Regions from separate parts of the Thauera sp. JM12B12 genome, predicted to be linked through region 2. Evidence: riboswitches for the same ligand, from Rfam matches in the RefSeq annotation. Region 2 holds a riboswitch; the other holds the start of a gene.
What was found. Region 2 has a riboswitch for S-adenosylhomocysteine ahead of ahcY (adenosylhomocysteinase). Riboswitches for the same ligand answer to the same signal wherever they lie in the genome.
Positions count from the first base shown of each region.

Region 1: another riboswitch for S-adenosylhomocysteine. It lies ahead of metH (methionine synthase); the one in region 2 lies ahead of ahcY (adenosylhomocysteinase).

Region 1 covers NZ_CP154859.1:435,579-449,915, forward strand. Annotated here, with positions in the region: gene AAG895_RS01890 (branched-chain amino acid ABC transporter permease) at 1-941, shown strand, start outside; gene AAG895_RS01895 (ABC transporter substrate-binding protein) at 1,029-2,234, shown strand; gene AAG895_RS01900 (amino acid ABC transporter ATP-binding protein) at 2,328-3,056, opposite strand; gene AAG895_RS01905 (amino acid ABC transporter permease) at 3,111-4,208, opposite strand; gene AAG895_RS01910 (amino acid ABC transporter permease) at 4,224-5,408, opposite strand; gene AAG895_RS01915 (amino acid ABC transporter substrate-binding protein) at 5,497-6,525, opposite strand; gene bamE (outer membrane protein assembly factor BamE) at 7,041-7,532, shown strand; gene AAG895_RS01925 (hypothetical protein) at 7,546-8,169, shown strand; S-adenosyl-L-homocysteine riboswitch at 8,337-8,411, shown strand; gene metH (methionine synthase) at 8,488-12,237, shown strand; gene AAG895_RS01935 (TRAP transporter fused permease subunit) at 12,255-14,337, shown strand, end outside.
Region 2 covers NZ_CP154859.1:3,883,258-3,897,594, forward strand. Annotated here, with positions in the region: gene AAG895_RS17645 (lysophospholipid acyltransferase family protein) at 1-207, opposite strand, end outside; gene metK (methionine adenosyltransferase) at 577-1,740, shown strand; gene AAG895_RS17655 (calcium/sodium antiporter) at 1,953-3,032, shown strand; S-adenosyl-L-homocysteine riboswitch at 3,140-3,244, shown strand; gene ahcY (adenosylhomocysteinase) at 3,347-4,762, shown strand; gene AAG895_RS17665 (GNAT family N-acetyltransferase) at 4,833-5,489, shown strand; gene AAG895_RS17670 (carbon-nitrogen hydrolase family protein) at 5,486-6,361, shown strand; gene AAG895_RS17675 (TlyA family RNA methyltransferase) at 6,369-7,247, shown strand; gene metF (methylenetetrahydrofolate reductase [NAD(P)H]) at 7,244-8,077, shown strand; gene AAG895_RS17685 (TonB-dependent receptor) at 8,213-10,255, shown strand; gene AAG895_RS17690 (YfiR family protein) at 10,263-10,859, shown strand; gene AAG895_RS17695 (response regulator) at 10,856-13,615, shown strand; gene AAG895_RS17700 (EAL domain-containing protein) at 13,612-14,337, shown strand, end outside.

The DNA.
Region 1 (14,337 bases), 720 kb from region 2:
ATCTGCTCGGTCTCGCCAACTACGCGGTCTTCATGGCCATCCTGATCGGCATCTACGCGCTGCTCGCGCTCGGGCTGAACATCCAGTGGGGCTTCACCGGCCTGTTTAACGCCGGCATCGCGGGCTTTTTCGCGGTCGGCGCCTACACCTCGGCGGTGCTCACCAGCCTGCCGGCGAGCGGACGGCTGGGCGGCTACGAGCTGCCGCTCCTGGTGGGCTGGCTGGGCTCGATGGCGGCCGCGGGTCTGATCGCCTGGCCGATCGGCAAGATCTGCCTGCGCTTCCGCTCCGACTATCTGGCCATCGCCACCATCGGCATCGCCGAGATCATCCGCCTGGTGATCCGCACCGAGGACTGGCTCACCGGCGGCGTGCGCGGTGTCACCGGCGTGCCGCGCCCCTTCGGCGACCTCGACTACATGCCCTCGCAGATCGCCTATCTGGCCATCGTCGCCACCCTGGTGCTGGCCGCTTACCTGCTCGTCGAGCGCCAGGTGAAGGCGCCCTGGGGGCGGATGATGCGCGCAATCCGCGACAACGAGCTCGCCGCCGCGGCGATGGGCAAGCAGGTCGAGGCGCGCAGGCTGCAGGCCTTCGTCTTCGGTTCCGCGCTCATGGGCCTGGCCGGCGCGCTGTTCGTGCACTTCAACCGCTCGATCACGCCCGAGGCGATCGACCCGATGATCGCCACCTTCCTGATCTGGATCATGCTGATCCTGGGGGGCTCCGGCAACAACCGCGGCGCCATCCTCGGCGCGGCGCTGATCTGGATCATCTGGTCGGTCTCCGAACTGCTCACCGACCGCCTGCCCGCCGAGATCGCGGTGCAGGCCAAGTACGCCCGCGTGTTCATCATCGGTCTCACGCTGCAACTGGTGCTCCGCTTCCGGCCCGAGGGCCTGCTGCCCGAGCGCCAGGCGGGTTCGCCGCCGCACCGCTGAGCTGCGCTGCAACAGGAACTTCGTGGCGGGCCTGCCCCGGGCCCGAATCGACCATCAGGTGCTTCGGCACATTCAGGAGGTGAAAAGGTGAAGAAGAAAGCAATCGCAGGTCTGGTCGGCACCCTGCTCGGCGCCGCGCTCGTTGCCGCGCCGGCCCACGCACAGAACGTCAAGATCGGCCTGATGTCCGCCATCTCGGGTCCGATCGCGGCGCTCGCCCCGCCGATGGCGGCCGCTTCACGACTGGCCGTCACGCATGTCAACGAGCAGGGCGGCATCCTCAACGGCGGCAAGCTCGAGGTCGTGCTCGGCGACAGCGCATGCAACCCGCAGAACGCCACCGACGTCGCCACCAAGGCGGTGAACATCGACCGCGTGATCGCGGTGGTCGGTCCGGCCTGCTCGGGCGCGGTGCTCGCGTCGGCGAACTCGGTGACCATCCCCGCCGGCGTGCTGATGATCACCCCCTCGGGCACCTCGCCCGAGATCACCAAGCTCAAGGACAAGGACCTCGTCTTCCGCACCCTGCCGTCCGACGACTACCAGGGCCGGGCGCTCGCGCGCACGCTGAAGGCGCGCGGCATCGACAAGGTGGCGGTGGCCTACCTCAACAACGACTACGGCAAGGGCCTGGCCGAATCCTTCAAGGCCGAGTTCGAAGCCAATGGCGGCACCCTCGCCGGCTACTCCGGCCACGAGGAGGGCAAGGCTTCCTACCGCTCCGAGCTGGCTGCGCTCGCCCGCGGTGGCGCCGACACGCTCATCATCTTCGACTACGGCGATGGCACCGGCCTCACCCTGCTGCGCCAGGCGCTCGAGAACAATTTCTTCAAGACCTTCGTCGGCGCCGACGGCATGAAGTCCGAGGGCCTGGTGAAGTCGATCGGGGCGCAGAACCTCGGTGGCTTCTTCGTCTCCGCGCCGGTGGGCGAAGCCTCGGCCTCGCTGGACAACTTCAACAAGGCCTACAAGGCGGCGGGCGAGAACATCGACGCCGTGTTCGCCACCACCTCGTATGACGCGGCCTTCCTCGCCGCGCTGGCGATCGAGAAGGCCGGCGGCGACAAGGGCAAGCTGGCCGAGTCGCTGCGCGCGGTGGCGAGCGCGCCGGGCGAGCCGATCCTCGCCGGCGAGTGGGCCAAGGCCAAGAAACTGATCGCCGAGGGCAAGGACATCGACTACAAGGGCGCCGGCGGCGACCACGAGTTCGATGCTGCCGGCGACGTGCCGGGCACGTACGCCTTCTTCAAGGTCAGCGGCACGGGCTACGAGTCGATCGCCGACATGAAGTAAGGCATCCGCAGCGCGGCGGAGTGCGCAAGGGCCGGCCGGGGCAACCCGGGCCGGCCCTGTTTCATTCGGGCGTCGCTCGAGCGCCGGCCCGGGTCAGTGATTGAGGATCTGGCCGAGGAAGGTCTTGGTGCGCTCGTTCTGCGGATTGGCGAAGAAGGTCTCCGGTGGCGCCTCCTCGATGATCTCGCCGCGGTCCATGAAGATGACGCGGTCGGCCACCGTGCGCGCGAAGCCCATCTCGTGCGTCACGCACAGCATCGTCATGCCGCTCTCGGCGAGCTGGATCATCGTGTCGAGCACTTCCTTGACCATCTCCGGGTCGAGCGCCGAGGTGGGTTCGTCGAACAGCATGATCTTCGGCTTCATGCACAGCGCGCGCGCAATCGCGACCCGCTGCTGCTGGCCGCCCGAGAGTTGACCGGGGTACTTGCCCGCCTGCTCCGGAATGCGCACCCGCTCGAGGTAGTGCATGGCCACTTCTTCGGCCTCGCGCTTGGGCATGTTGCGCACCCACATCGGCGCCAGCGTGCAGTTCTGCAGCACGGTGAGGTGCGGGAACAGGTTGAAGTGCTGGAAGACCATGCCGACCTCGCGGCGGATGGCCTCGATATGCTTGAGATCCGAGGTGAGCTCGACGCCGTCGACCACGATGCGGCCCTTCTGGTGTTCCTCGAGCCGGTTGATGCAGCGGATCGTGGTCGACTTTCCCGAGCCGGAGGGGCCGCACAGCACGATGCGCTCACCCTGCCGGACGGCGAGGTCGATGTCCTTGAGAACGTGGAATTCGCCGTACCACTTGTTTACACCCTCCATGCGGATCATGACGTCCTCGCCGAGGAGGTGCGTGTTCGTATTCTCGGTCATGCTGGGAAGGTCCTATCGTTTGTGTCCGGTATGCAGGCGGCGCTCGAGGCGCATCGAATAGCGCGACATGCCGAAGCAGAAGATCCAGTACACCGCTGCGGCGAAGACGTAGCCCTCGGTGGAGAAGCCGAGCCATGCGGGGTCGACGGTCGCCTGGTGGATGCTGTTGAAGAGGTCGAACAGTCCGATGATGATCACCAGGCTGGTGTCCTTGAACAGGGCGATGAAGGTGTTGACGATGCCCGGGATCACCAGCTTGAGCGCCTGTGGAAGGATGACCAGGCCCATGACCCGCCAGTAGCCGAGCCCGAGCGCGCGTGCCGCCTCGTACTGTCCCTTGGGGATGGCCTGCAGGCCGCCCCGCACCACTTCCGCGATATATGCGGCTTCGAAGAGCGTGACGGCGATGAGCGCGCGCAGCAGCTTGTCGATGCTGACCTGCTCGGGCAGGAACAACGGCAGCATCACCGAGGACATGAACAACACCGTGATGAGCGGCACGCCGCGCCAGAACTCGATGAAAGTGACGCAGATCACCCGGATCGCCGGCATGTCCGAACGTCTGCCGAGCGCGAGCAGGATGCCGATGGGCATCGCGCCGGCGATGCCGACCACCGCGATCACCAGGGTCAGCATCAGGCCGCCCCATTGGCTGGTCTCGACGATGTCCAGGCCCGGCCCGCCATAGAGCAGCCAGAACGCGAGCCAGGGATAGACGAGCAGGTAGCCCACCCCGTAGACCCACTTCTTGGGCATCGTGCGGATGAACAGGGGCGCGGCGCCAACGACGGCCAACATCACCGTGAGGTCCACCCGCCAGCGCAGCTCTGACGGATAGAAGCCGTACATGAACTGGCTGAACCGGCTCTGGATGAAGACCCAGCAGGCGCCGCCCGCGCTGCAGTCGTTGCGGCTCGTGCCGCTCCAGGTGGCATCGAAGAAGGCCCAGTTCAGCGCGGGCGGTACCATCAGCCAAAGCAGCCAGACCGAGACGAGCGTGAGCAGGGTGTTGAAGGGGCTCGAGAAAAGGTTGGCACGCAGCCAGCCGGCGACGCCGACCGACATCGCGGGCGGTGGCAGGCTGGGCTTGAAGTGGTGTGTGGTGCTCATCGGCGTGTCGCCCCCTCAGCGTTCGACCAGCGCGATGCGCTTGTTGTAGATGTTCATCAGGACCGAGATCGCGAGGCTGATCGCCAGATAGACGGACATCGTTATGGCGATGGTCTCGATCGCCTGCCCGGTCTGGTTGAGCGCAGTGCCCGCGAACACGGAGACGAGGTCCGGGTAGCCGATCGCAGCGGCGAGCGACGAGTTCTTGACCAGGTTGAGGTACTGGCTGGTGAGCGGCGGGATGATCACCCGCATCGCCTGCGGCAGGATGACCAGGCGCAGCGTCGGCCCCGGGCGCAGCCCCAGCGAGCGGGCAGCTTCGGTCTGGCCGTGGCTGACGGACTGGATGCCCGAGCGAACGATTTCGGCGATGAACGCGGCGGTGTAGATCGATAGCGCCAGGGTGAGCGCCACCAGCTCCGGGATCACCACCCAGCCGCCGCGGAAATTGAAGCCCGCCAGCTCCGGAACGCTCCACTGCAGCGGGGCGCCGGCGACACCGATGGCCGCCGCGGGCAGCGCGATGATCAGCACGGCGCAAAGCGCGAACAGCGGAAAGGACTGACCGGTCGCTTCCCGTCTGACCCTTGCCCAGCGCGCCAGCGCGATGCAGGCGACGATGGCGACGCCGAGCGCGGTGACGAAGATCCCGAAGCCTTCCGCCGCACTCGGCGAGGGCAGGTAGAGGCCGCGTATGTTCAGGAAGATCGTGTCGCCGAGTGCGTGGCTCTGGCGGGGCCCCGGCATGGTCCGCAGCACCGCGAAGTACCAGAAGAAGATCTGCAGCAGCGGCGGAATGTTGCGGAAGATTTCGATGTAGATGGCGGCCAGGCGGCTCATCAACCAGTTCGGCGACAGGCGCGCGATGCCGATGATGAAGCCGATCGCCGTGGCCAGGATGATGCCGAGCACGGCGACGAGCAGCGTGTTGAGCAGGCCGACGAGGAAGACGCGGCCGTAGGTGTCGCTCTCGCTGTAGGGGATGAGCGACTGCAGGATGCCGAAACCGGCGGAGCTGTCCAGGAAGTCGAACCCCGAGGTGATGCCGCGTTGCGCGAGGTTGGACTGCGTGTTGTGGAACAGGTACCAGCCGACCGCGACCACGGTCGCGATCGCGAGCACCTGGAACACCATGCCCCGTATCCTGGGGTCGTTGAGCATGGAGGTCTGCTGCGGCGGGCTGCTTTCCGGATTGCGCATGCGGAGCTCGGTCGGAGAAGGTGGGGCTGCGGTCGAACCCGGACGCCGCGCCTGCAGCGTCCGGGTCGGAAGGCGTCAGCGGACGGTGTCAGCGCACCGGGGGCGCATACTGCAGGCCGCCGGCGTTCCACAGCGCGTTCTGGCCGCGTGCGATCTTGAGCTCGCTGCCCATGCCGACGTTGCGCTCGAACATCTCGCCGTAGTTGCCGACCTGCTTGACCATGTTGAGCACCCAGTCCTTGGAGAGCTTCAGGTCCTTGCCATAGTCGCCATCGGCGCCGAGCAGGCGGCGGACGTCGGGGTTGGTCGAGCCTGCCGCCTCCTTCACGACGTTGGCGGACGTGATGCCGGCCTCCTCTGCGTTGAGGAGAGCGAACAGCGTCCAGCGCACGATGTTGAACCACTCGTCGTCGCCTTGGCGCACCAGCGGGCCCAGGGGCTCCTTGGAGATCACTTCGGGGAGCACCACGTAGTCGTCAGGGTTGGCGAGCTTGATGCGCTGCGCGTAAAGCTGCGATTGGTCCGAGGTGAGCACGTCGCAACGGCCGGCCTCCAGCGCGACGATGGTCTCGTCGGACTTGTCGTAGGTGATCGGGGTGTACTTCATCCCCTTGCTGCGGAAGTAGTCCGCGAGGTTGAGCTCGGTCGTCGTGCCCGCCTGGATGCAGACCGCAGCGCCGTCGAGCTCCTTCGCGCTCTTCACGCCGAGCTTCTTGTTAACGAGGAAGCCCTGGCCGTCGTAATACGTGACCCCGGCGAAGTGCAGGCCCATGCCGGCATCGCGTGAGCTCGTCCAGGTCGTATTGCGCGACAGGATGTCGACCTCTCCCGACTGCAGCGCAGTGAAGCGCTCCTTGGCAGTCAGCGGCGTGAAGCGAACCTTGCTCGCATCGCCGAACACGGCAGCGGCGACGGCCCGGCAAACGTCCACATCGATGCCCTTGTGGTTGCCCTGCGCGTCGGTATAGGAGAAGCCCGGCAGGCCATCGCTGACGCCGCACTGCACATGCCCCTTCTTCATGACGGCATCGAGTGTGCTGCCTGCGCTGGCCTGGGTCGACAGACCCAGCGTCGTGGCGGCGAGAATGGACAGGGCTACGGTTCTTACAGGCTTCATCAAACACCTCCGAAAGGTTTTGGGGTTTCGACTTTGCTGGGGCGTGCCAACGGGCCGCGGGGGCCGTGTGTTCCGGACCGCGTGGAGCAGTATTTCGTCTGCAGGCGGGCTCCCGCAAGGCCGATAGGGAAACTACGGAGGCCTGTCGAGATGACGCCCCGCCCCGTTGGAAGCAGAAACCGTGCCGAAATTGATGCGATGCAATAAGTGTCTGATATGAAAAAGGAAGGGGGTGATGCGCGGGCGCAGGAGGGGCGCGAGCCTCCCGTATTGGTGCATGAACGCGCGGCGCTGAACCGTATTCGGGCGCCCACCGTGGGGGTGGGGCAGGCTTGGGCCGCCGCCGCGCGCACGGCGCGGGCGATGCAACGCAATATGTCGCCGGGGAGCCCGCGCCGCGTGCGTTCTTGCAAACATTCACCACCGCCCGCTTGATTTGCGCGTGCGCCTGACCGATCCTCGGCGACGTCGCGCGGGTGCAGTCGCGCGCCCGTTGCGGTTCAACCGGAGTCACCATGAAGCGCCTGCTAGCCTGGATCTGCGGCCTGTTGTCAGCGATCGGCATCACCGCCTGCGATTACATCAATGTGAAGGAACTCCAGCCCGGAGTCTCGACCGCGCAGGAGGTGCGCGAGCGCTTCGGTCCGCCGCACATGGAATGGCGCAACGAGGACGGCTCGCTGACCTGGGAGTTCAGCCGCCAGCCGCAGGGCATCGAGTGCTTCATGATCACGATCGGTCCGGACCAGATCCTGCGCCAGATCGACCAGGTGCTGAACGAGGAGACCTTCGCCCGGGTCCAACACGGCATGAACGGCGACCAGGTCCGTCGCCTGCTCGGCAAACCGGCGTCCAGCCAGTTCTTCCAGCTCAAGCAGGAGACGGTCTGGGAGTGGCGGATCTCGCATGGGCCCGACGGCACCAGCGATGCGGTCTTCTTCACGGTCTCGTTCAACAACGAGGGCCGGGTCACGGGCACCGGACGCTATACCCAGTACAAGCGCTAGACGGGAGGTCGAGATGTTTTCCCGCATCAGTCTGTTTTCGCGTCGCCTGCGCCATGCGTCGGGCGGGTTCCTGCTCCTGCTGCTGGCCGGGGTGCTCGCCGGTTGCGCCAGCTTCGAGCCGCCGCGCCCCTACACCACCGAGGCCGAGGCCCTGTCCGCGCGCGGCGAGCCGACGCGGCGCTGGAGCAATGACGACGGCACCACCACGCTGGAGTATTCCACCCAGCCCAATGGGCGAACCTGCCTGATGGTGCAGGTGGATCAGGGCGGGATCGTGCTGCGCCAGTGGGACGCGCTCGCGCCCGAGAACCTCGCCCGCGTCGAGCGCGGCATGGACAAGGAGCAGGTCTCGCGCCTGCTCGGCACGCATCGCTCGGAGCAGCGCTTCCGCAACTCGGGCGAGGAGGTGTGGGACTGGAACATCCGCAACGACGGACCAGGCGTCGCGACGCTGTTCAATGTGCATTTCGTCGACGGCAAGGTCCTGCGCACCAGCCAGACCTATGTCTTCCCGCGCGATGGCGCGGTGCTCGGCGGCTGGGGCGGCTACTACGGCTATCCCTGGGGCTGGGGCGGATGGTGGGGCTATCCGCGACCCTTCTACCCGCATCCGTTCGCGTATCCCGGGTTCTGGTAGCCGGTTTCCCATGCGTAGCGAGGGGGTGCTGTGGGGGAGCGGGCTTGCCCCCGAATCGGCGCCCACGGGGGCCCTTTTAGCGGGCAAGCCCGCTCCCACGGGGCCTTCGTGCGATTGCTCCAGGTGCAGCCTTGGCAGTGGCGCGCGACAAGGGCTAGAATCGCGGCCTTGCCGAGGAGCGCTGCGACCCACCGATCCTGTGCGGGCCAGGCTCGGCAACCGATCAACGGCGCTCACAAACCATCAGCCGGTTTGTGGCGCCGTTCGCTTTTGTGCGTGGCGTTGCCCGGCGACCGTCGACCGACCGAGGACCCAGCCATGCAAGCCGATCGCAGCATCGAACTCCGCCAGCTTCTCGCCGAGCGCATCCTGATCCTGGATGGCGCGATGGGCACGATGATCCAGCAGGAGAAGCTGGGCGAGACCGACTACCGCGGCGCGCGCTTCCTCGATCACCCCAAGGACCTCAAGGGCAACAACGACCTGCTCGTGCTCACGCGCGCGGACGTGATCGCCGGCATCCATCGCGCCTACCTCGAGGCCGGGGCGGACATCGTCGAGACCAACACCTTCAACGCCACCCGGGTGTCGCAGGCCGAATACGGGCTCGAGACGCTGGCCTACGAGCTCAACGTCGAGGGTGCGCGACTGGTGCGCCAGCTGTGCGACGAATACACCGCGAGGAACCCCGCCAAGCCGCGCTTCTGCGCCGGCGTGCTGGGGCCGACCTCGCGCACGCTGTCGATCTCGCCCGATGTGAACGACCCGGGCTACCGCAACATCACGTTCGACGCGCTGGTCGACGACTACTACGACTCGGCCAGGGGTCTGCTCGAAGGCGGTGCAGACATCCTGCTGATCGAGACCATCTTCGACACCCTCAACGCCAAGGCCGCGGTGTTCGCGATCGAGAAGCTCTTCGACGACCTCGGCAGGCGATGGCCGGTGATGATCTCCGGCACGATCACCGACGCCTCCGGTCGCACGCTGTCGGGCCAGACCGCGGAAGCCTTCTGGAACTCGCTCAGCCACGCGCAGCCGATCAGCTTTGGCCTCAACTGTGCGCTCGGCGCCGACCAGCTGCGCCAGTACGTGGAGGAGCTGTCCAATGTCTGCGACACCCACGTGTCCGCCCACCCCAACGCCGGCCTGCCCAACCCGCTGTCGCCCACCGGCTACGACGAGACGCCCGAGCACCTCGCCGGCGAGATCCGCGAGTGGGCGCAGAGCGGGCTGGTGAACATCGTCGGCGGCTGCTGCGGCACCACCCCGGCGCACATCGCGGCGATCGCGCAGGCGGTCGCGGGCCTTGCCCCGCGCGCCGTGCCGGTGCTGGAGAAGAAGCTGCGCCTGTCGGGCCTGGAACCCTTCAACGTCGGCAGCGATGCGCTCTTCGTCAACGTCGGCGAGCGCACCAACGTCACCGGCTCCAAGGCCTTCGCGCGCATGATCCTCGAGGGCCGCTTCGACGACGCGCTCGCGGTGGCGCGCCAGCAGGTCGAGAACGGCGCCCAGGTCATCGACATCAACATGGACGAGGCGATGCTCGATTCGGTCGCCGCCATGGAGCGCTTCTGCAAGCTCATCGCCTCCGAGCCCGACATCTCGCGCGTGCCGATCATGCTCGACTCGTCGAAGTGGTCGGTGATCGAGACCGGCCTCAAGTGCATCCAGGGCAAGGGCGTGGTCAACTCGATCTCGATGAAGGAGGGCGAGGCCGAGTTCCTGCGCCAGGCCCGTCTGGCGCGCCGCTACGGCGCCGCGGTGATCGTGATGGCCTTCGACGAGCAGGGCCAGGCCGACACCTTCCGCCGCAAGACCGAGATCTGCGAGCGCGCCTACAGGCTGCTGACGAAGCCCGTCGCCGAGGGCGGCGCCGGCTTCCCGCCCGAAGACATCATCTTCGACCCCAACATCTTCGCCATCGCCACCGGCATCGAGGAGCACGACAACTACGCGGTCGACTTCATCAACGCGGTGGCGTGGATCAAGGACAACCTGCCGTACGCCAAGACCTCGGGTGGGGTGTCGAACGTCAGCTTCAGCTTCCGCGGCAACGACCCGGTGCGCGAGGCGATCCACACCGTGTTCCTGTACCACGCGATCAAGGCCGGCCTGTCGATGGGCATCGTCAACGCCGGCCAGCTCGGCGTGTATGACGAGCTCGACCCGGTGCTGCGCGACAAGGTCGAGGACGTGGTGATGAACCGCAAGCCCGGGGCGGGCGAGGCGCTGGTCGAGCTGGCGCAGACGGTGAAGGGCCAGGCCAGGGAATCCACCCAGGACCTCGCCTGGCGCGCGTGGTCGGTGGAAGAGCGCTTGAGCCACGCGCTGGTCAAGGGCATCACCGAGTTCGTCGTTGCCGACACCGAGGAGGTGCGCGCCAAGCTCGAGGCCGAGGGCAAGCCGCCGCTGGCGGTGATCGAGGGTCCGCTGATGGCGGGCATGAGCGTGGTCGGCGACCTCTTCGGCGCGGGCAAGATGTTCCTGCCCCAGGTGGTGAAGTCGGCGCGCGTGATGAAGCAGGCGGTCGCCCACCTGATCCCCTACATCGAGGCCGAGAAGCTGCGCACCGGCGCCAGCAGCAAGGGCCGCATCATCATGGCGACGGTCAAGGGCGACGTGCACGACATCGGCAAGAACATCGTCGGCGTGGTGCTCGGCTGCAACGGCTACGAGGTGATCGACCTCGGCGTGATGGTGCCGGCAGCGAAGATCCTGGAAGCGGCCAAGGAACACGGCGCGCAGGCGATCGGCCTGTCCGGGCTGATCACGCCCTCGCTCGAGGAGATGAGCCACGTCGCCGCCGAGATGAAGCGCCAGGGCTTTTCCGTGCCGCTCTTGATCGGCGGCGCCACCACCAGCCGCAACCACACCGCGATCAAGATCGCGCCGCACTACGACCAGCCGGTGGTGTATGTGCCGGACGCCTCGCGCGCGGTGGGCGTGGTCACCGCGCTGCTGTCCGAAGGCCAGAGCGAGGCCTTCAAGGCCGAGGTCGCCGCCGACTACGAGAAGATCCGCGCCCTGCACGCCAACAAGAAGGGTGTGCAGCTCGTGAGCCTCGAGGCCGCGCGCGCCAACGCCTTCCGTACCGACTGGAGCGCCGAACGCGTGGCCGCCTGCAGCACCGCCCACCAGGCCGGCTACGCCCCCTACCAGCCGCCGCGCCCCAACATGCTCGGCGTGCAGGCGATCGACGTCGAGCTCGGCGAGCTGGTCGACTACATCGACTGGGGTCCCTTCTTCCAGACCTGGGACCTCGCCGGCCGCTTCCCCGCCATCCTCGACGACGAGGTGGTGGGCGAGACCGCGCGCAACGTGTTCGCCGACGGCAAGGCCATGCTCGAGAAGATCGTCGCCGACGGGTGGCTGCAGGCGAAGGCGGTGTTCGGCCTGTTCCCCGCCAACGCGGTGGGCGACGACATCGAGCTCTACACCGGCGAGGACCGCAAGCACCTCGCCATGGTGTGGCACGGTCTGCGCCAGCAGCACGAGCGCCCGGCCGGCAAGCCGCACTGGTGCCTGGCCGACTTCGTCGCGCCGAAGGATTCCGGTGTGCCGGACTGGGTGGGCGCCTTCGCGGTGACCGCCGGCCTGGGCATCGAGGCCCGGGTCGCCGAGTTCGAGGCCGCGCACGACGACTACCACGCGATCATGCTCAAGAGCCTCGCCGACCGCCTTGCCGAGGCCTGCGCCGAATGGCTGCACGAGCGCGTGCGCCGCGAGTGCTGGGGCTACGCCGCCGACGAGACGCTCGACAACGCGGCGCTGATCGCCGAGCAGTACCGCGGCATCCGTCCGGCACCGGGTTATCCAGCCTGCCCGGACCATACCGTCAAGGGTGCGTTGTTCGAGCTGCTCGATGCGCGGCACAATGCCGGCATGGAACTGACCGAGAGCTACGCGATGATGCCGGCGGCGGCGGTGAGCGGTTTCTATTTCGCCCACCCCGAAAGCCACTACTTCGCCATCTCCAGGATCGGCCGCGACCAGCTCGAGGACTGGGCGCGCCGTACCGGCATGGACGTGGACGAAGCGGCACGCTGGCTCGCGCCGCTGCTGTGACCGATGCGACCCGGCGCGTGCCGTCGACGACGGCGCTCGCGGCCCGGGTCGCCATCCTGTGGACGCTGTTCCAGCTCTGGGTGGCTTCGCCGCTGCCGCTGAGCCTCGGCGTCGGTCAATTCGCCGTCGGGCAGCTGCGCTCGATCCATCTGGCCTTCGCGCTGCTGCTGTGCTTCCTGCTGGTGCCCGCGCATGCGTCGTCGTCGATCGCGCGCCGGCTCGACCCTGCGCTCGGGGGGGCGGCAGCGCTCTGCGCCGCCTATGGATTCCTCTTCTACACCCCGCTCAGCGCTCGCCCGGGCGACCCATGGGCGATCGACGTCGCGGTCGCGCTCGGCGGGCTGGTGTTGCTGCTCGAGGCGGTGCGACGCCTCCTCGGCTGGCCGCTGCTGGTCTTCCTGCTGGTCCTGCTCGCCTACGTCCAGCTCGGCCCGCTCGCCCCGGACCTGATCGCGCACAAGGGCGCCTCGCTCGTGCACATGATGGACCGGCTGTGGCTGGGCACGGATGCAGTGTTCGGTGTTGCGCTCGGCATCTCGGCCGAGTTCATCTTCCTGTTCGTGCTGTTCGGCGCCTTGCTCGAGTGCGGAGGGGGGGGCGCCTTCTTCATGCGCAGCGCGCTTGCGCTCGTCGGCCACATGCGCGGCGGTCCGGCGAAGGCGGCCGTGGCCGTGTCGGCGGCGACCGGGCTGTTCTCCGGGGCGTCGGTGATCAATGTGGTGTCGACCGGGCCGATCACGATCCCGCTCGCGAAGCGCGTCGGCTATGCGCCCGACAAGGCGGCCGCGATCGAGGTTGCCTCTTCGGTCAACGGCCAGGTCATGCCGCCGGTGATGGGGGCGGCGGCCTTCCTCATGGTGGAGTCGGTGGGCATTCCCTACATGGACGTGCTGCGCCACGCGCTGATCTCGGCGCTGGTGGCCTATGTGGGCCTGCTGATCATCGTGCATCTGGAGGCGGTCAAGGCGGGGCTCGAGGGGCTGCCGCGTCCGCGCGTGCGCTGGCAGGTCTCGCTGCGCCGTATCTTGGCCGGCCTGGCACGCGGCGCCGCTGCGCTGGCCGTGCTCGCCATGCTGGTGCCGCTGGTGCGCGCGACGGTGCCGGAGGCGGGGGCGCTGGCGGTGGCGGGCGCGCTCCTCGCCGCGTATCCGCTGCTGCTGCGCTTCGCCGCGCGCGGCGCCTTGCCGGTACCCCTTCCGGCATCCGCGGACGGCCCGCCGAGTCCGCCCGCCGAGGTCTTGCGCGCGGGCCTGTATTTCCTGCTGCCGGTCGGTCTGCTGGTGTGGAACCTGGTGGTCGAACGGGCAGCGCCCGCGTTCTCGGTGTTCTGGGCGCTTGCGCTGCTCGCGGTCATCGTGCTCACCCAGCGGCCGCTGCTGGTGCTGCTGCGCGGCCAGCCGCGCGCGGCGCTGCGCCCGGCCTGGCGGCAGGGTGTGGCCGAGCTTCTCGACGGCGTCTACGCCGGGGCACGCGGCATGCTGGTGGTCGCGGTGGCGACTGCCGCTGCCGGGGTGGTCGTCGGCGTAGGGGCGCTGAGCGGCATCGGCCTGGTGATGACGGAGGTCGTCGGGGTGCTCGCCGGCGGCAGCATGCTGATGGTGCTCGTCCTCGTGGCGATGGTGTGCCTGATCCTGGGCATGGGCCTGCCCACCAGCGCGAACTACATCGTGGTGTCGGCGCTGATGGCGCCGACGATCGTCACCCTGGGCGCGCAGTATGGCCAGCCGGTGCCGCTCATCGCCGCGCATCTGTTCGTGTTCTATTTCGGCCTGCTGGCCGATGTGCTGCCACCGGGCGGCCTGGCGTCGCACGCGGCGGCCAGCATCGCCGGGGCCAATCCGCTGCAGACCGGCGTGCGCGCCTTTCGCTATTCGATGCGGATGGCGGTGCTGCCCTTCATGTTCGTCTTCAATCCGCAGCTCCTGCTGATCGGTGTCGATCATCCGCTGCACGCCGCACTCACGGTTGCCGCGGCGACCCTGGGCGGCTTCGTGTTCATCTGCTTCAACCAGGCCTGGCTGCTGATGAAGACGACGGTGGCCGAGCGCCTGACCCTGCTTCTGGCGTCGTTCCTGTTCTTTCACCCGGGCATGTTCGTCG
Region 2 (14,337 bases):
CTCGAGCGCCTGACGGCCGGCCTCGACCACGGCCGCACGCAGCACCGCCTCGTCCTCGCGGCCGAGCGCGTTGAAGAGGTTCTCGCGCAGGCGGCGCGCATACGAGGGCGAGGCCTTGTAGGTCAGCCAGCCCGCCCAGCCACCGATGCGGTGCAGCCACGGCAGCGGCAGACGGGACAGGAGGCGGAATAAGCTCTGGAACAACACGAACGGGGTTCCGTAAAAGTGGCCTGAGCGTCGCGGAAACGACAATGATGGCTTGCGTGAGCGGCGATGACCCGCGAGAGCGGACTTGCCCGCGCAGATCGGTCGCTCGGTCGCGGCAATCGCGGGCAAGCCCGCTCCCATGGCGAGACGAAAATCACGATCCGGCCCGAATGCTTACACAGCCAGCCGCTTCGGTCTATAATCCGCGCTTCTCCGCCGAGTTAACTCGACAACTTGCAGGGCGGCGCGGTGCCTGGAGGGCCTCGCAAAAATACTGCTAAAGCGTCGGCTGCTCGACGAAATCCCCGGAGCTGGCCGCAGACGCAAGGCCACGGCTTACGGGGATTTTTGTTTTCAAGGAGCAGCACCATGGCAGCGTTTCTCTTCACCTCCGAATCGGTCTCCGAAGGCCATCCCGACAAGGTCGCCGACCAGGTCTCCGACGGCGTGCTCGACGCCATCCTGGCCGAAGACCCGAAGGCGCGCGTCGCCTGCGAGACGCTGGTGTCCACCGGCCTCGTCGTGATCTCGGGCGAGATCACCACCACCGCCCACCCCAACTACCGCGAGATCGCGCAGGACGTCATCCGCCGCATCGGCTACGACAACTCCGACATCGGCTTCGACTACAAGAGCTGCGCGGTACTGGCGGCGATCAACCGCCAGTCGCCCGACATCGCCCAGGGCGTCAATGCCGCCAACGACGACCCGCTCGACCAGGGCGCGGGCGACCAGGGCCTGATGTTCGGCTACGCCACCAACGAGACCGACAGCCTGATGCCGCTGCCGATCTACTACGCCCACCGCGTCATGCAGCGCCAGGCCGAGGTGCGCAAGGACGGCCGCCTGCCGTGGCTGCGCCCGGACGCCAAGAGCCAGATCACCGTGAAGTACGTCGACGGCAAGCCGGTGGCGATCGACACCGTGGTGGTGTCCACCCAGCACGACCCCGACGTCACCCAGGAGCAGATCCGCGAGGCGGTGATCGAGCTGATCATCAAGCCGGTGCTGCCGCCCGAGCTGATGCAGGGCAACGTTCGCTACCTGGTGAACCCCACCGGCCGCTTCGTGGTCGGCGGTCCGCACGGCGACTGCGGCCTCACCGGGCGCAAGATCATCGTCGACACCTATGGCGGCGCGGCCCACCACGGCGGCGGCGCGTTCTCGGGCAAGGACCCGTCCAAGGTCGACCGCTCGGCCGCCTACGCCGGCCGCTACGTGGCCAAGAACATCGTCGCCGCCGGCCTCGCCGACAAGTGCGAGGTGCAGGTGGCCTACGCGATCGGCGTGGCGCGCCCGGTGTCGCTGATGGTCAACACCTTCGGCACCGGCAGGATCGCCGACGAGAAGATCGTCGACCTGATCGGCAAGCACTTCGACCTGCGTCCGAAGGCCATCATCCAGACGCTCGACCTGCTGCGCCCGATCTACTCGCGCACCGCGGCCTACGGTCACTTCGGTCGCGACGAGCCGGAGTTCTCGTGGGAGCAGACCGACAAGGCCGCCGCGCTGCGCGCCGACGCGGGGCTCTGAGCGGCCGGGCGGGCGGCGCCTGCCTCGTCCGTGGGAGCGGGCTTGCCCGCGAAAGCAGCGTCTGAGCGCGATGTTCGCGGGCAAGCCCGCTCCCATGGATCAGCGACGTCCGCGGAGCATGGCTTCCCACAGAATCTATCCCCGGAACCCCACACCATCCCACGCGCTCCGACCCGTGTGTCACCACATTCTTGCGGCCACAGAGTTTCTCCATGCTTGAACAAGTCCTGATGTTCGCCCTCGGCCTGGTCGTCCTCGTCATCGGCGCCGACGTGCTCGTGCGCGGTGCCTCGCGACTGGCCGTCTCCTTCGGCGTCTCGCCCCTGGTGGTCGGCCTCACCGTGGTCGCCTTCGGCACCAGCGCGCCGGAGATGGCGGTGTCGGTGGGCTCGGCGCTGTCGGGCAGCCCCGACCTGGCGATCGGCAACGTGGTCGGCAGCAACATCGCCAACATCCTGCTCATCCTCGGCATCTCGGCGCTGATCACGCCACTGCTGGTCGATGAACAGATCATCCGCCAGGAGATCCCGATCATGATCGGCGCCTCGGCGCTGCTGGTGGTGATGGCGCTCGACGGCAACATCGGGCTGCTGGAGTCGATCGCGCTGTTCGTGCTGGTGATCGCCTACACGGTGTTCCTGGTCGTGCAGTCGCGGCGGGCGTCGAAGAACGTTCAGGACGAGTTCGAGACCGAGATCCCGACCTCGAACTGGGATCGCCACTGGAGCGTGCAGCTGGCGCTGATCGGGGTCGGCCTGGCGATGCTGGTGGTGGGCGCGGACTGGCTGGTGGATTCGGCCGTCGCCTTCGCGCGCGCCTTCGGTGTCAGCGACCTGGTGATCGGCCTCACGGTGGTTGCGGTCGGCACCTCGATGCCCGAGATCGCCACCTCGATCGTCGCCGCCATCCGCGGCCAGCGCGACATCGCGGTGGGCAACGTGGTGGGCAGCAACGTGTTCAACATCCTCGCGGTGCTCGGTCTCACCGGCATCGTCTCGGGCGCGGGCCTGCCGGTATCGGAGGCGGCGCGCAACTTCGACCTGTGGGTGATGCTGGCGGTGGCCTTCGCCTGCCTGCCGATCATGATCACCGGACGCGAGATCGCGCGCTGGGAAGGCGGCGTGTTCCTCGCCTACTACGCGGTGTATACGTCCTGGCTGATCCTGCAGGCCCAGCAGCATGCCAGCCTGCCGGCCTTCTCCGGGATCATGCTCGGCTATGTGATGCCGCTCACGGTGATCACCATCGTGGTCAGCATCGTGCGCAGCAACGGCAGGCGCAGCGACACCTGACCGGGCTGAACCGTGGGAGCGGGCTTGCCGGCGAACATCGGCGGCTGAACGCCACATTCGCGGGCAAGCCCGCTCCCACTGCAGTTTGCTTTGCTATAATCCGCGTGTTTTCCGAGGAGCGCTGCGAGGCGCCGGCCGCATCCCCTGCTGCCAGGCCCCCAGGCTCGGACCCCGCCGCCCGGCGGGTTGCAGTACAACGGCGCTCACCCTGCTAATCGTCTTAAACCCTGCCGGGTTCGGGATGTCGGGTGAGCTCCCTGCAGTGCCATGCTGCCCTCCCCCACCTCTCGCCCGGCCATAGCATGGAGCTTCACATGAACGCCGTGGCTGACACCAACTTCACCGATTTCGTCGTCGCCGACCTGTCGCTGGCCGACTGGGGCCGCAAGGAAATCCGCATCGCCGAAACCGAAATGCCCGGCCTGATGGCCATCCGCGAGGAATACGCCGCCAGCCAGCCGCTCAAGGGCGCGCGCATCACCGGCTCGCTGCACATGACCATCCAGACCGCGGTGCTGATCGAGACGCTGACCGCGCTCGGCGCCCAGGTGCGCTGGGCCTCGTGCAACATCTTCTCGACCCAGGACCACGCCGCCGCCGCGATCGCCGCCGACGGCATCCCGGTGTTCGCGGTCAAGGGCGAGTCGCTCAAGGACTACTGGGACTACACCCACCGCATCTTCGAATGGGCGGACGGCGGCTACAGCAACATGATCCTCGACGACGGCGGCGACGCCACGCTGCTGCTGCACCTGGGTGCGCGCGCGGAGAAGGACATTGCGGTGCTGGCCAAGCCGGGCTCGGAAGAGGAGACCATCCTCTTCGCCGCCATCCGCGCCAAGCTCGCACAGGACCCCACCTGGTACTCGACCCGCCTCGCGCAGGTCAAGGGCGTGACCGAGGAGACCACCACCGGCGTGCATCGCCTGTACCAGATGCACGCACGCGGCGAACTCAAGTTCCCGGCGATCAACGTCAACGATTCGGTGACCAAGTCCAAGTTCGACAACCTGTACGGCTGCCGCGAGTCGCTGGTCGACGGCATCAAGCGCGCGACCGACGTGATGATCGCCGGCAAGATCGCGGTGGTGTGCGGCTACGGCGACGTCGGCAAGGGCTCGGCCCAGGCCCTGCGTGCGCTGTCTGCGCAGGTGTGGGTGACCGAGGTGGACCCGATCTGCGCGCTGCAGGCGGCGATGGAAGGCTATCGCGTGGTGACCATGGAGTACGCCGCCGACAAGGCCGACATCTTCGTCACCGCCACCGGCAACTACCACGTGATCACCCACGACCACATGGCGAAGATGCGTGACCAGGCCATCGTGTGCAACATCGGCCACTTCGACAACGAGATCGACGTCGCCAGCATCGAGGGCTACCAGTGGGAGGAGATCAAGCCGCAGGTCGACCACGTGATCTTCCCCGACGGCAAGCGCATCATCCTGCTCGCCAAGGGCCGCCTGGTTAACCTCGGCTGCGCCACCGGCCACCCGAGCTACGTGATGTCGAGTTCCTTCGCCAACCAGACGATCGCGCAGATCGAACTCTTCACGCGCACGGCGGACTATCCTGTAGGTGTCTACACGCTGCCCAAGCATCTGGACGAGAAGGTCGCGCGCCTGCAGCTGAAGAAGCTCAACGTGCAGCTCACCGAGCTCACCGACGCGCAGGCGGCCTACATCGGGGTGCCGAAGGAAGGCCCTTACAAGACCAACCAGTACCGCTACTGATGCCGCGCCGGCGCCGCGGGCAGGCGCTTTCCAGGCCACCCGCCCGCGGCGCGCAACGAGGAGGATCAGCATGCCGTACCCGAGGGTTCGCCATACCCGGGTGGAGGACATCCCTGCCCTGATCGCGCTGCAGGCGCGCGTTTACCCGAGCATCCCGCCCTGGAACCGACGCAAGCTGCGCGAGCAGCTCGACGTGTTCCCGCAGGGCCAGATCGTGGTCGAGACCGAGGACGGCGTGGTCGGCTGCGCGAGCGCGCTGATCGTGCTGTGGGACGACTGGGCCGAGTCCCACACCTGGCGCGAGATCACCGGTGCCGGCACCTTCGACCAGCACAACCCGGACGGCCGCACGCTGTACGGCGCCGAGGTCTTCGTCGACCCCGAGATGCGCGGCCTGGGGCTCGGCCATCTGCTGTACGAGGGCCGGCGCAACCTGTGCCGGGCGATGAACCTCAAGCGCATCATCGCCTGCGGCCGGCTGCCGGGCTACGCCGCGCATGCCGACGCGATGAGCGCCGAGTTCTACGCGCAGAAGGTGGTCTGGGGCGACCTCACCGACCCGGTGCTGAGCTTCCAGCTGCGCGAAGGCTTCTCGTATTGCGGCGTGATCCCCGACTACCTGCCCGAAGACGTCGAATCGCACGGCAACGCCTCGCTGATCGTGTGGCTCAACCCCGACTACGACCCCACCCGGCCCACCGAAATCAAGGAGGACATCCAGCCATGATCGTACGAATCGCCGCCGTTCAGTATCTGCTGCGCTCCATCCACGACTGGGCGGGCTTCGAGAACCAGGTGCGCTTCATCATGAAGGCCGCCGGCGACTACAAGCCGCAGTTCGTGCTCCTGCCCGAGATCTTCACCACCCAGCTGCTGTCCTTCATGGACACCACCGACGTCAGCGCCGCCGTGCGCAACATGAACGACTACACCCGGCGCTACAAGGACCTGATGCTCGAGCTGGCGCACGACTGGGACGTGCACCTCATCGGCGGCAGCCACCCCACGCTGCACGAGGACGGCCGCCTGCTCAACACCGCCTACTACTTCACCCCGGGCGGCGAGATCTTCGAGCAGGACAAGATCCACCGCACGCGCTGGGAGCGCGAGAAGTGGAGCACCGACGCCGGCGACCAGCTGCGCCTGTTCGAGACGCCCTTCGGGCGCATCGCCATCCTGATCTGCTACGACATCGAGTTCCCCGAACTGGCGCGCATGGTGTGCGAGGCGGGCGCCGACATCCTGTTCGTGCCCTCGTGCACCGACGACCGCCAGGGCTTCCTGCGCGTGCGCTACTGCTGCCACGCGCGCGCGATCGAGAACCAGGTCTTCGTGGCGATGACCAGCACCGTGGGCAACCTGCCGGTCGAGGGCCTGGGCCTGCACTACGGCCAGGCGAGCATCATCACGCCCTCGGACTTCCCCTTCGCGCGCGACGGCATCGCCGCCGAGGGGACGCCCAACATCGAGCAGATCGTGGTCGCCGACGTCGACCTCAAGGACCTCGAGAGCAACCGCCTGAACGGCACGACCATCCCGCTCTACGACAAGCGCAAGGACGTCTACGAGCATCCCGTCGAAGTCGTGAAGATCGGCTGAGGCGCGCTTGAAGTCCTTCCACCGCCGCAGCAGCCGCCCTGCCCCCGCGCCGCACCCGCACACCGCCGCCCCGGCCGGGCACGGATTGCCGCGGGCCGACCACCTGCTCGTCGAGCAGGGCCTGGCGCCCTCGCGCACCACGGCGCGCGCCCTGATCGAGGCCGGCCGGGTGAGCTGCGAGGGCAAGCCGGTGACCAAGCCCGCCCAGCTCCTGCCGCCATCGGCGCGGCTGGCGGTCACGCCCGACCCCGACGACCGCTTCGTGTCGCGCGGCGGGCTCAAGCTCGCCGGTGCGCTCGCGCACACCGGACTGGACGTGCGCGGCTTCACCTGCCTGGACGTCGGCCAATCCACCGGCGGCTTCACCGACTGCCTGCTGCAGGCGGGCGCGGCCAGGGTCGTCGGCATCGAGGTTGGCCACGGCCAGCTCCACCCCCGGCTGCGGCAGGACGCGCGCAGCGTCACGCTGGAAGGCGTGAACGCCCGCCACCTGTGCGCCGCCGAGCTGGGCGAACACATGCCGGCACGCGGCTTCGATCTCATCGTCTGCGACGCCAGCTTCATCTCGCTCACCCTGCTGCTGCCGCAGTGGCCGGCACTGCTCGCGCCGGGCGGCCATGTCCTCGCGCTGGTCAAGCCGCAGTTCGAGGTCGGCCCGCAGGGCCTGGCCAAGGGCGGCATCGTGCGCAATAGCGCGCTCCATGCCGAAGTCGAGGCCCGCATCCGAACGGCCGCACGCGCAGCCGGCATCGACATCGTCGACTGGTTCGACTCGCCGATCACCGGCGGCGACGGCAACCGTGAATTCCTTTTCCATGGCGTGGCCGCTGCGCCCGCTTTTCCAGCCTCGTCCCGAGCTGTCACCCCCCGCCCCGTAAGCTCATGAAACCCGAAATCTCGATCGAGTTCTTCCCGCCCACCACCGCCGAGGGCGCCGACAAGCTGCGCGCCACGCGCGACCGCCTCGCCGCGCTCAAGCCGTCCTTCTTCTCGGTGACCTATGGCGCCGGCGGCTCCACCCGCGAGCGCACCTTCGCCACCGTCAAGGAGATCGCCGCCGCGGGCTTCGAGGCCGCGCCCCACCTGTCGTGCATCGGCTCGACCCGCGACAGCATCCGCGAAATCCTGCAGGAGTACGCCGACGCCGGCATCCGTCGCATCGTCGCCCTGCGCGGCGACCTGCCCTCGGGCGCGGGCGCGGCGGGCGAGTTCCGCTACGCCAACGAGCTCGTCGAGTTCATCCGCGCCGAGACCGGCGAGCGCTTCCGCATCGAGGTCGCCGCCTACCCCGAGTGGCACCCGCAGGCGAAAAGCCCCAGAGACGACCTCGCCGCCTTCAAGCGCAAGGTCGATGCCGGGGCAAACTCGGCGATCACCCAGTATTTCTACAACCTCGACGCCTACCTCTATTTCGTCGATGCGGTGCGCAAGATCGGCATCGACGTGCCGATCGTGCCCGGCATCATGCCGATCGGCAGCTTCAGCAAGCTGGCGCGCTTCTCGGATGCCTGCGGCGCCGAGATCCCGCGCTGGATGCGCAAGACCTTCGAGAGCTACGGTGACGACAGCGACGCGATCCGCGCCTTCGGCCTGGACGTCGTCACCCGCCTGTGCGAGAAGCTGCTCGCCGAGGGCGCACCCGGCCTGCATTTCTACAGCATGAACATGGCGGGGCCGACCACCGAGATCTGCAGGCGGCTGGGCATTACGACCTGACTCGGGCAGTCCGGGCGCACATTCGTGCGCGCGCTGTGACTTTTGCGTCTCAAGGCGCCGCCCGGCGGGCCGTAAAGTGAGGACGAAACGCCCCCACAGCGCTGCCGTGTGCAGCCGCAACGCCCGGATCCGCCCATGATGACTGCACGCCAGCACCTCCCCCGCCCTGCGCACCGCAGCGGCTGGGGCGCTCTTCCGACGCCAGCGCTCAGGCACCTCAACCGCCTGCTCTTCCCCTGTGCCCTGGCGCTCTCCGCGCTACCCGCCGCGGGAGCGGACGACGCCCTCACCGAACTCAGCATCGAGGAGCTGATGGCGGTGCCGGTGGTCGGCGCCTCACGCTACGAGCAGAAGCAGAGCGACGTCGCGGCTGCGGCGACCGTGATCAGCCGGGACGAGATCCGCGCCTTCGGCTGGCGTACGCTCGATCAGGCGCTGGCCAGCCTTCCGGGCGTGTACACCACCTACGATCGCCAGTACGCCTACATCGGCGTGCGCGGCTTCGGCCTGCCGGGCGATTTCATGACACGCGTGCTGGTCACCATCGACGGCGTGCGGGTCAATGAACCCTTGTTCGACGGCGCGCCCATCGGCCGCATGCTGCCGCTCGACATGGATCTGGTCGAACGCATCGAGTTCATCCCTGGCCCCGGCGGCGCGGTGTATGGCCAGAACGCGATGTTCGGCGTGGTGAATGTGATCACCCGCAAGGGCGCGACGCTGGACGGAGGCGAGCTCGCGCTCGGCTGGCGCGCGCCGCAGTCCGCCCGCGAGGCGCGGGTGAGCTGGGGCAAGCGCCTCGACAACGACCTCGAACTGATGCTCTCCGCGTCCGTGCTGCGCTCCGATGGCGACGATCTCTGGATGGATTTCGGTGACGCCGGCAACGGCCATGCGCGTGGTCTGGACGGCGAGCGCGACCAGGATTTCAACCTCACCGCGAATCGCGGCGCCTGGTCCTTCGCACTCGCCCACGGCGACCGCCGCAAGGACGACCCCACCGGCGTGTATCTCAGCGATCCACTCGCCCGTGGCAGTTACCAGAGCGACCGCTACACCGTCGCCCACCTCGGCTGGCGCAGCGCGCTCAGCGACAGCCTGGCGCTGTCGGCACGCCTCTTCGCCGGCGATTACCGCTACGAAAGCACGCTGATCTATGACGGCCTGCCCTACGGCTATCCCGCTGCGGCCGGCTGGCATGGCGCCGAACTGCAGCTGGTGTCCACAACGTTCGCCGCGCACACCCTCATGCTGGGCGTGGAGTACCAGCGCAACCAGCGCATTGACCAGAACGTCATCGACTACGCCGACCCGGGCTCGGACTTCAACTGGCGTGACCGCCGTGCCGGGTCTCGCGCCGGCATCTACGTGCAGGATGAATGGCGGATCAGCGACGGCCTCGCCAGCACCCTCGGCCTGCGCATCGACGACAACGACGTCACCGGCACCAAGCTGAGCCCGCGCGCCGGTCTGATCTGGCAGGCCTCGGCGCAGACCGCATTCAAGCTGCTCTACGGTCGTGCCCATCGCGCCCCCAATGCCTACCAGTCCTTCTATGAGGAGGAGGACTTCCTGCGGCCCAACCCCGACCTGGGGGGCGAAACCGTCGATACCTTCGAGCTGGTCGCCGATCACCGCGTCTCGCCCGAGTTGCACCTGCGAGCCTCCGTCTATCAGTGGGAGATCGACGACCTGATCAGCTTCGTCAGCGACGATGCGGAGGCGGCCGCCCAGTTCAGGGCCGTCGGCACGGTGCGCAGCCGCGGTCTCGAACTCTCCGCCGACCGCAGCTGGCGCAATGGCGCCCGCCTGCGCGGCAACCTGTCCTTCCAGCACGCCACCGACGCCGCCGACCAGCGGGTCGAGAACTCTCCGCGGGTACTCGGCAGGGTCCTCTTCTCCACGCCCCTGCCCACCACTTCGCTGCGCACGGGCATCGAAGTGGCCTACGACGGAGAGCGACGCAGCGCCACGGGCAGCATGGTGGACGACCACTGGCGCGCCAACCTCCACCTGGTGGCGGAACGCTGGATCCCGGGTGCGGAGCTGTCGCTGAGCGTGCTGAACCTCTTCGATGCCGACTACGCCCACCCGAGCGCGGGCGACTACACGCACTGGTCGGACCGCATCGCCCAGGATGGGCGCAGCGTGCGCGTGAAGTTCGACTACCGCTTCTGAGCTGGCCATGACCTTGGCTCGATCGCTCACGCACCCGAGGCATCCGGTCCCGCGCCGGCTGCGCGCCGCCGCCGGGCTGCGGCGGCTGTGCGCGGCGCTCGCCCTGGCGATGCTGGCGATCCCGACGGTGTTCGGTCAGGAGCTGCTCGATCCCGCCGAGGAGTACCGCCTCAAGGCCGCATTCCTGTTCAACTTCGCCAACTTCGCCACCTGGCCGGACGAGGGCACGACCGACGCGCTGACGGTCTGCGTGTACGGCGACGACCCCTTCGGCGCACATCTCGACGCGCTGGTCGGGCGCAAGGCGGGCAAGCACAGCCTGCGCGTCGAGCGCATGCACAGCGTGGACGCGCTCGACAGCTGCCAGGTGGTCTTCGTCACCCGCCCGATGATCGGCAACCTCGCCCGTGTGCTCGACCGCATCCAAGGCCGCGCCGTCCTGACCGTGGCCGACAGCCCGGGCGCCCTCGACACCGGCGTCATGCTCAACATGGACAGCGCCAGCGGCCGCATCAGCTTCGCTGCCAACCTTGCCGCTGCACGCCGCCAGGGGCTGGGGCTCAGCTCACGGCTACTCAAGCTCGCCACCGAGGTCAGGCAATGAATCTGCATCCCCCCTCCCCCGACCTCCGCGTGCCGCTCGGCGAGAAGCTGCGCCGGGTCAATCAGCGTGCCCTCGGCCTTGCGGTGGGCCTGCTCGCACTGGTGATCACCCTCGGCAGCCTGGTGATCAGCGCGCTCGCCCTCGAGAGCAACACCCGCGTGATGGCACGGGTGCTCGCCGACAACGCCGCTGCCAGCCTGATGTTCCTTGACAGGGAGGCGGCGGCACGCGTGCTCGCCCCCCTCGAGCGCCTGCCGGACGTGCGCGGAGCGGCAATCCTCGATACCGAGCAGACCGAGTTCGCACGCTACGGGCAGTTCCGTGCCGCGGGGCGCGAACTCCCACGCCCGGCCGCCGAGCGCGCGCACTTCAGCCTGGACACGCTGCACCTGACGCAACCGATCATCGAGAACGAGAACGTGGTCGGAGTGCTCGATCTCGACCTCGACTTGAAGCCGCTCTACATCCAGGTCTTCGCCCACACCTCGATCATCGTCGTCGCCGCGCTGCTCGCGGTCTGGCTCGCATCCCGGACGCTCAGACGGCTCAACGGCGTGGTGCTGCGCCCGCTGACTTCGCTGTCGGCGCTGATGGCGCGCGTCGCCCACACCGAGGACTACGCTGCACGTGCAGAACCGAGCAGCATCACCGAACTCGACTCGCTGGCGAGCGGCTTCAACCGCATGCTTGGGCAGATCGCCGAGCGCGACGCACGCCTGGCCGCCCACCGCGAGCACCTCGAGGACGAGGTTGCCGCACGCACCCAGGAGCTGCTGCGCGCCAAGGAGGCGGCAGAAGCCGCCAGCCAGGCCAAGAGTGACTTCCTCGCCACCATGAGCCACGAGATCCGCACGCCAATGAATGGCGTGCTCGGCATGACCGAACTGCTGCTCGACAGCCAGCTCGACACCGAGCAGCGCCACTTCGCCGAGGCGGTACAGAACTCGGGCCGCCACCTGCTCGGCATCATCAACGACATCCTCGACTTCTCGAAGATCGAATCCGGCCACCTCGAGCTCGAGCGGGTCGAGTTCGAGCCCGGCGAACTGCTCGAGGGTGCGCTGGCGATGTTCGCCCAACCCGCCGAGCGCAAGGGCGTGGAGTTGGTCGCCGACATCGCGGGGGACGCCCGCCTGAGCCTGCGCGGCGACCCCTTCCGCATCCGCCAGGTGGTCACCAACCTGATCAGCAACGCGGTCAAGTTCACTCCGCACGGCGAGATCGTGGTGCGCTTGCGCACGCTCGAGCAGAATGCCAACACCTGCCGGCTGCGCATCGAGGTCGAGGACACCGGGATCGGCATCCCGCTCGAGGCGCAGGAAAAGATCTTCGAACAGTTCGCCCAGCTCGACGGCTCGACCACGCGCCAGTACGGCGGCACCGGCCTCGGCCTGGCGATCTGTCGCCGGCTGGTGGAGCTGATGGGCGGCCGGGTGGGCGTGATCAGCCAGCCCGGAGAAGGCGCACGCTTCTGGATCGAGCTCGCGCTGCCCCGTGGCAGCAGCTCGCCGGCCCTGCTCACCGGCGACATCGCGCTCGCCGGCGTGAAGGTGATCGTGGTCGATGACAACCCCACCAACTGCGAGATCCTGCAGCGCCAGCTCGAAGCCTGGCAGATGCAGGTGACCACCGCCGCCAACGGCATGGAGGGACTCGCGCGCATGCGCCAGGCCAGCCTCGCCGGCGAGCCCTTCGCGCTCGCGGTGCTCGACATGCACATGCCGCAGATGGACGGCGTGCAGGTCGCCAATGCGATCACGCAGGCCCCCATCCTGGCCGCCACGCGCATCGTCGTGCTCACTTCGAGCTACTCCAGCGCCAGCGCCCACGAGCGCGAGCGCGCCGGCATCCTGCGCTGCGTCCACAAGCCGATCCGCCGTGCCGAGCTGCACGAGGTCGTGTGCAGCGCCCTGCGCGGCACACCGGTGGCCGCCACGCGGGATGTGGCGCGCAGCACGGGGCCGGCCTTCGGCGCCGGGCGGCAGGTGCTGCTCGCCGAGGACAATCCGGTGAACCAGCAGATGGCCCAGGCCATGCTCGCCAAGCTCGGCATCGGCGTGAGCATCGCCGACAACGGCGAGCAAGCCGTACGCATGGCTGCGACATCGCACTTCGACCTCGTGCTGATGGACTGCCACATGCCGATCATGGACGGTTACGAGGCGAGCGCGGCGATCCGCAGCAGCGAGCGCGAGGGGCAGCGCATCCCGATCGTGGCGCTCACCGCCAATGTCATGGAGGGCAACCACCACCTCTGCCTCGCCGCCGGCATGGACGACTTCCTGGCCAAGCCCTACAGCCTCGCGCAGTTGCGCGCCACGCTCGAGCGCTGGCTCACCCTGCCGCAGCCAGCAGAGCGTGCGGCTGTCGCTGCATCCGCCCCGGCGGCGCCCGCCCAGACGACGGCCATCGACCTCAGGTTCCTCGATCAATTCCGCGAGCTCGACCCGGACGGCGGCCTCGCGCTCGCGTCGCGCGTGATGAAGGTGTATCTGGAAAGCAGCAACGAAGTCGCCCGCCAGATCGAGGCCGCGCTGGACAGCGGCGATGCCGAGGGGCTGCGCCGCGCCGCGCACAGCCTGAAGTCGAGTTCGGCCAACGTCGGCGCCATGTCGCTCGCCGGCCTGCTCAAGGAGCTGGAAGGGCTCGGCAAGGACGGCCGGCTGGCAGACGCGGTTGCGCTGCGCGAGCGCTTTCGCAGGGGCTACGGCGACGCCGTGGCGGGCCTGCAGGCCTTGCTGGGGGAGATGGCGTGACTACGCAGGGGAGCCGGATCCTCGTCGCCGACGACGACCTGACCGCCTGCCTGCTGCTGCGCGCTGCGCTCGAGAAGGCGGGCTTCGAGGTATGCACCGCGAGCGACGGTGCGCAGGCCCTGCGCGAATTCGCGCGCAGCGCATTCGACATGGCGATGCTCGACGTCGACATGCCGGGCCTCAACGGCTTCGAGGTCTGCGCCGTGCTGCGTCGCGAGGCCGGCGACGCCTTCCCGATCGTGATGGTCACCGGCATGGACGACACCGGCTCGATCGAGACCGCCTACCAGTCCGGCGCCACCGACTTCATGTCCAAGCCGCTCAACTGGGCGCTGATCGGCCACCGCGTGCGCTACCTGCTGCGCGCTGCGCGCGCGGCCCATGCCCTGCGCACCGCCAACGCGCGCAACGCGGCGATGCTCGGCGCAATCCCCGACACCTTGCTGCGCCTCGACCGCAAGGCGCGCATCGTCGAGGTCCGCAGCGGCGCGGCACCCGGCACGGCGGAGCGGCTACCGCGCAGCGGCCTCGGCCTGACCGACGCCTACCCGCCGGCCGCCGCGCAGCAGCTCGCGAAGGCGCTGGACGCCGCACACGCGACCGGGACGCCCCAGAGCGCCGATTTCAGCCTGGTCGACACCGATGAGCGCCAGCGCCACTTCGAGGCCCGGCTGGTCCCAATCGACGGCGACGAGGCGCTGTGCCTGGTGCGCGACATCACC